Variovorax paradoxus: one gene and its partner. The protein of the gene in region 1 binds, or shares a complex with, the protein of each later gene. Links are inferred from orthologs where the notes say so. Each region holds a gene or a part of one and is shown in the gene's direction. Other genes may lie near its edges. The genes, in order: mrdA and rodA.

Region 1 (3,213 bases):
CGTCCAGGCCAGCAGCAGCTCCTGCTGCCCGTCAGCCCGCTCTTCATGTGGAGCAGCCTCGTGGTGGCGCTGCTCATCAACATGATCCCCATCGGCCGCGCGGTCTGGATGCCCGACCTGCTGGCGTTGGTGATCGTGTTCTGGGGCGTGCACCAGCCCGCGCGCGTGGGCATCGGCGCGGCCTTCGTGTTCGGCCTGTGCATGGACGTGCACCAGTCGTCGATGCTGGGCCAGCATGCGCTGTCCTACACCACGCTGGGCTTCTTCGCGATCACCATCCACCGGCGCCTGCTCTGGTATCCGGTGCTCTCGCAGGCGCTGCAGGTGCTGCCGCTCTTTGCGCTGTCGCAGCTGATCGAGGTCGTCACGCGGATGATCGGCGGCGGTGTGTTCCCGGGGTGGTCTGTGCTGATCTCGCCTGCCATCGAGGCCGCGCTGTGGCCCTTGGTCACCGCACTGTTACTGGCCCCGCAGCGCCGCACCCCGGAACCGGACGAGAACCGCCCCCTCTAAGCCCTGCCCGCCGCATTTGCCAAAAGCAACTGCACGCGCCTAAGCTCCCACCGCCATGACCGAAATCCGCAACGTCGCCGCCGACCTCGCGCGCTTCAAGCGCCGCGTGATCGTCATTGGCCTGGCGGTGCTGTTCGCGTTCAGCCTGCTGTGTGCGCGGCTGGTGTACCTGCAGGTCACGCGCCACGAAGACCTGGCCGAGCAGGCAGAGAGCAACCGCACGGCCGTGGTACCGGTGGTGCCCAACCGGGGCCTGATCCTCGACCGCAACGGCATCGTGCTGGCCTCGAACTATTCGGCCTACACGCTGGAGATCACGCCCTCCAAGGTGAACGACGTCGAGGAAACCATCGACAGCCTGACCCAGGTGCTCGAAGTCTCGCCGCGCGACCGCCGCCGCTTCAAGCGCCTGCGCGAAGACTCGCGCAGCTTCGACTCCATTCCGATCCGCACCCGCCTGAGCGACGAAGAGGTGGCGCGCTTCGCGGCCCAGCGCTATCGCTTCCCGGGCGTGGAGATCAAGGCGCGCCTGTTCCGCAACTACCCGCAGGGCGAGCTGGCCTCGCACGTGCTTGGCTACATCGGCCGCATCAACCAGCGCGAGAAGACCGCGATGGAAGACTGGGACGAGGAAGACCAGGCCAACTACAAGGGCACCGATTACATCGGCAAGCTCGGCATCGAGCAGAGCTACGAGAAGACGCTGCACGGCCAGACCGGTGTCGAGCAGATGGAAACCTCGGCGGGCGGCCGCGCCGTGCGCCGCCTGGCCAGCCATCCGGCCACACCGGGCAACACCGTGATGCTGTCGCTCGACATCAAGCTGCAGAAGCTGGTGGAAGACATGTACGGCGACCGCCGCGGCGCGCTGGTGGCCATCGACCCCAAGACCGGCGAGGTGCTGGCCTTCGTGAGCAAGCCCACCTTCGACCCCAACCTGTTCGTCGAAGGCATCGACAACGAAAGCTGGGCGGCGCTCACCGAGTCCCTCGACAAGCCGCTCCTGAACCGCGCCCTGCGCGGCACCTATCCGCCCGGTTCCACCTACAAGCCCTTCATGGCAATGGCGGCATTGCAAACCGGCAAGCGCGGGCCCAACGTGGTGGTGAACGACCCCGGCTACTTCAACTTCGGCGGCCACCGCTTCGGCAGCCCCGAAGGCAACCTGGGCGGCGTCGACATGCGCCGATCGATCCAGCTGTCGAGCAACATCTACTACTACTCGCTGGCCAACGAGATGGGCGTGGACCTGATCCACGACTTCATGAAGCCGCTGGGCTTCGGCCAGATCACCGGCATCGACCTGGGCGGCGAGGTGCGCGGCGTGCTGCCCAGCACCGAGTGGAAACGCAACACCTACAAGCGCCCCGAGCAAAAGAAGTGGTACGCGGGCGAGACCATCTCGCTGGGCATCGGGCAGGGCTACAACGCCTTCACGATGCTGCAGCTGGCGCAGGCCACGGCCGTCGTGGCCGACGGCGGCTTGAAGCACAAGCCGCACCTCGTGCTGGCCACGCGCAACACCGTGAGCGGGCAGGTGGTGCCGCTGCAGCAGCCGCCGGCGGAAAACCTCGGCTTCTCGGCGGCCAACGTTGCGGTGGTCCGCGACGGCCTGACCAGCGTGGTCACCGCCGGCACGGCGCGCGGCGTGTTCGCGGGCGCGGCCTACCAGGCAGCCGGCAAGACGGGCACGGCGCAGGCGGTAACGCAGGCGCAGAACACCAAGTACAACGCGCGCGCCCTGGAAGAACACCAGCGCGACCACGCTCTTTTCATGGCCTTCGCGCCGGTGAACGACCCGAAGATCGCCGTGGCCGTGATCGTGGAAAACGCCGGCTGGGGCGCGGGCGCCGCGGCCCCCATCGCGCGCCGGGTGTTCGACTACTGGCTCGCGAACCAGTACCCGAGCGAGGCCGACCTGGCGGCCATCAAGACCGGCAAGGCGACCGCGCCAATCGGCAAGCCGCGCGTGGCGAGTGAAGTGGCGTGGCCGGCGCCCGTGGCAACGCCTGCTACCGCGCCCTGACCCGTATTACTCCCTCTCCCTCTGGGAGAGGGTTGGGGTGAGGGCGAGCGGCCTCACCTCCATCGCGCGCTTTCTGACGCCGCTGCCCTCACCCTAGCCCTCTCCCAGAGGGAGAGGGGACAAGACGGGGAGGGCAACGCAAGCCTCAGACCACCGTTCCGCTGACCTCGCCGAGGCCGATGCGCACCGCGCCCGCGCGCTCGCAGTAACCGCGAATGATCAGCGTGTCCCCGTCTTCCAGGAACGTGCGCTTCTCGCCATTCGGCAGCGTGATCGGCTGCTTGCCGCCCAGCGTCAGCTCCATCATCGAGCCGGCCTCGTCGGGCTTCGGGCCCGACAGCGTGCCCGAGCCCAGCAGGTCGCCCGGCTGCAGGTTGCAGCCGTTCACCGTGTGGTGCGCGATGAGCTGTGCGGCCGTCCAGTAGGCGGCCTCGGTGGTGTTGCCGCGCGTGAGCAGCGCCGGGGCAACGCCCTCGGCGCGCATCTTCGCGGTCTGCAGCAGCACTTCGAGCGTGATGTCGAGTGCGCCGCTCTCGCGGTTCGATGCCGAATCGAGGTACGGCAGCGGCTGCGGGTCTTCCGCGGGCCGTTCGAACTTCGCGCGGAACGGCGCCAGCGCCTCCATCGTCACGATCCACGGCGACAGCGAGCTTGCGAAATTCTTCGAGAGGAAG
Region 2 (3,186 bases), 780 kb from region 1 along the record:
TGGCGTAATGCCCGTTGGCAGAGCCGGAACGGAGGCATCGCTGCTACGGAAGATGATGGAGGCTGGTACAGCGTCGTCGCCCGACGGAAGGCCCTTCACCGTGATCTCGATGTTGGCAGCGCCGCTGTCGGGGCGCACGCTGACCAGCAGCGCGTCGAGTACCTTGTCGTGCCCGGTGCCGTCGGCGCTGAATTGGCCGGTGATCGGATCGACGGTGGCCTGCCCGAGGGCGTCCAGCACCGGCTGGAGCGCTGCAACGAGCGCGGCTGTCTGCTGTTGCAGGCGCGCGTCGGTCACGGTGCCAGCGTTGGCCTGTATGGCCGCCGCCAGATTGGCGGGGCGACCATCCGGCGAGAGCCGAGAGACGATGACCGTGGTCAGCGGCGTGATGTTGGCGGTGCCGCCGTTGCTGGCAACGGTGCTGTAGAGCGACTGGTCGTCGCGCACCGCGGTGATTACGAGGGGCGCCTTGGTGGCTGCGGACAGCGCGCAGTGGTAGGTGCCTTGCCCGTCGGTCTGGGTGGTGCAGACCGTCGCGCCGCTTTGATCCTGGACCGTGACGGTGGCGCCACCGAAGGCCGCGCCGGTGGCGGCCGTGCCGCTCAGGGTGGGCGAGGTCGAAGCAGAGGAATTCGGGGTGGACGAGTTACCCGAGCCGGCCAGTCCGAAGGGCAGCCCTGAGCTCCCTCCGCCGCCACCGCCGCCGCATGCGACGACCGAAATGCAAAGACCTGCCACGAGCGACAAGCGCAGACGTTGAGACGCCATCCGATCCTCCCTTTTTTATGAATCCCCGAATGTAAGAGCAAGAGGCGAACGACCCATGACAGTCGGGGATGGGGATTTCCACGGGGGGACACGCGCCGGGGATTCGTATAAGCCGGATAATCCGCCCCCATGTCTGCCGTGTTCAATCAGCCCTCCCTGGCGCGTCGCATTGCGCCCATCTTCCAGGGCTTCGACGGCTTTCTGGCCTTCGCCGTGCTGCTGCTCGCGTTCGCCGGGCTGCTGACCATGTATTCCTCCGGCTATGACCATGGCTCGCGCTTCGTCGACCATGGCCGCAACATGCTGCTGGCCGGCTTCATCATGTTCGTGGTGGCGCAGGTGCCGCCGCAGCGGCTGATGCTGGCCGCCGTGCCGCTCTACACGATGGGCGTGGCGCTGCTGGTGGCGGTGGCGCTGTTCGGCATCACCAAGAAGGGCGCCCAGCGCTGGATCAACGTGGGCGTGGTGATCCAGCCCAGCGAAATCCTGAAGATCGCAATGCCGCTGATGCTGGCCTGGTGGTTCCAGCGGCGCGAAGGCCAGCTGCGGCCGCTCGACTTCGTGGTAGCTACGGTGCTGCTGGCGGTGCCGGTCGGGCTCATCATGAAGCAGCCCGACCTGGGAACCTCGCTGCTGGTGCTGGCCGCCGGGCTGGCGGTGATCTTCTTTGCCGGGCTGCCGTGGAAGCTGATCGTGCCGCCGGTGCTGATCGGCGCGGTGGCCGTGACGCTGATCGTGGGCTTCGAGTCGAAGCTGTGCGCCGACGGGGTCGACTGGCGCGTGCTGCACGACTACCAGAAGCAGCGCGTGTGCACGCTGCTCGACCCGAGCAAGGACCCGCTGGGCAAGGGCTTCCACATCATCCAGGGGATGATCGCCATCGGTTCGGGCGGGGTGGGCGGAAAGGGCTTCATGCAGGGTACGCAGACGCACCTCGAATTCATTCCCGAGCGAACCACCGACTTCATCTTTGCCGCCTATTCCGAGGAATTCGGGCTGATGGGCAACCTGGCGCTGATTTCGGCCTTCATCCTGCTGATCTTCCGGGGGCTGGTGATCGCGACCAATGCGGCGACCCTGTTCTCGCGCCTGCTGGCAGGGGCGGTGACGATGATCTTCTTCACCTACGCCTTCGTGAACATGGGCATGGTGAGCGGCATCCTGCCGGTGGTGGGGGTGCCGCTGCCGTTCATCAGCTATGGCGGTACGGCCATGGTGACGCTGGGGCTGGGGCTGGGGATCCTGATGTCGATCGCCCGGGCAAGGAAGCTGGCGCAGAACTAGTAGCGCCAGAGTGCCCTTTGGGGCAGCGCGGAAGAGGGCGGCTGCCTAGAATGTCACGATGATCTCTCGCGAACCCACCATCGAGCGCCTCGCCACGGCGCAACAGCTTCTTCTCACGCCGTTCGGCCTCGACGAATCGCACCTGAGCAAGGCCTTGGCCGAGATCACCGCGCACCGGGTGGACGACGCCGACCTGTACTTCCAGTACACGCGCAGCGAGGGCTGGAGCCTCGAAGAGGGCATCGTCAAGACCGGCAGCTTCAGCATCGACCAGGGCGTTGGCGTGCGTGCGGTCAGTGGCGAGAAGACCGCTTTTGCCTATTCAGACGACATTTCCGAGGCCTCGCTGCTCGACGCGGCGCGCACGGTGCGCTCCATTTCCTCCGCCGGCCGCACGGGCCGTGTGAAGACGCCGGCCCGCAAGATCGCATCGAGCCGCTCGCTCTACGACGGCATCGACCCCATTTCCACGCTCGACAGCACCACCAAGGTGAAGTTGCTCGAAAAGGTCGAAAAGCTGGCCCGCTCGCGCGATCCGCGCGTGGCGCAGGTCATGGCGGGCCTTGCAAGCGAGTACGACGTGGTGCTCGTGGCACGTGCCGACGGCACGCTGGCCGCCGACGTGCGCCCGCTGGTGCGCCTGTCGGTCACCGTGATCGCCGAGCAGAACGGCCGCCGCGAAATCGGCTCCGGCGGCGGTGGGGGGCGTTTCGGCCTGGCCTATTTCACCGACGAACAGATCGCCGAGTACGTCGACCATGCCGTGAAAGCCGCCCTGACCAACCTCGACGCACGCCCGGCGCCGGCCGGCGAAATGACCGTGGTGCTCGGCTCCGGCTGGCCCGGCATCCTGCTGCACGAAGCCATTGGCCACGGCCTGGAGGGCGACTTCAACCGCAAGGGCTCAAGCGCGTTCTCCGGCCGCATCGGCCAGCGCGTGGCGGCCAAGGGCGTCACGGTGCTCGACGACGGCACGATCGCCGACCGCCGCGGCTCGCTCAACGTCGACGACGAGGGCAACGCCAGCCAGCGCAACGTGCTGATCGAGGACGGCATCCTCAAGGGCTACATCCAGGACGCGCTCAATGCGCGCCTCATGAAGGTCAAGCCCACAGGCAACGGCCGCCGCGAAAG

The links.
Region 2: the proteins of mrdA (region 1) and rodA are in contact, whole or in part, in a crystal structure (PDB 6PL5), measured with the Thermus thermophilus proteins. The link is inferred for Variovorax paradoxus from one-to-one orthologs. Residues at the interface, in WP_223903432.1 of Thermus thermophilus: Arg4, Ile5, His6, Leu8, Ala9, Phe12, Ala15, Leu16, Leu19, Gly20, Arg22, Ala23, Trp24, Leu26, Gln27, Val28, Tyr31, Tyr34, Leu36, Leu43, Thr45, Asp47, Lys156, Gln157, Gly158, Ser160, Val184, Leu201, Glu202; in WP_223903423.1 of Thermus thermophilus: Phe161, Val165, Phe168, Val169, Leu172, Pro198, Tyr199, Glu202, Tyr211, Arg212, Asp213, Gln220, Val221, Gln223, Ser224, Ile226, Ala227, Ile228, Gly229, Ser230, Gly266, Phe267, Val270, Leu274, Tyr277, Gly278, Leu281, Phe285, Leu289, Arg297.

What each region holds. Positions count from the first base shown.
Region 1 is NZ_CP102931.1:6,481,127-6,484,339, reverse strand. What follows is about bases 152-3,053. They hold mrdA (penicillin-binding protein 2), read left to right. Parts: upstream 152-568; coding sequence 569-2,539; downstream 2,540-3,053. Other genes in these bases: fahA (fumarylacetoacetase), read right to left, coding at 2,685-3,053; mreD (rod shape-determining protein MreD), read left to right, coding at 152-513. In the rest of the region: more of mreD, read left to right, coding at 1-151; more of fahA, read right to left, coding at 3,054-3,213. UniProt on the Escherichia coli protein: Catalyzes cross-linking of the peptidoglycan cell wall. Responsible for the determination of the rod shape of the cell. Is probably required for lateral peptidoglycan synthesis and maintenance of the correct diameter during lateral and centripetal growth.
Region 2 is NZ_CP102931.1:5,704,158-5,707,343, reverse strand. The notes cover bases 100-2,974. They hold rodA (rod shape-determining protein RodA), read left to right. Parts: upstream 100-897; coding sequence 898-2,052; downstream 2,053-2,974. Other genes in these bases: tldD (metalloprotease TldD), read left to right, coding at 2,111-2,974; NWF24_RS26915 (carboxypeptidase regulatory-like domain-containing protein), read right to left, coding at 100-768. Also shown: more of NWF24_RS26915, read right to left, coding at 1-99; more of tldD, read left to right, coding at 2,975-3,186. UniProt on the Escherichia coli protein: Peptidoglycan polymerase that is essential for cell wall elongation. Also required for the maintenance of the rod cell shape. Functions probably in conjunction with the penicillin-binding protein 2 (mrdA).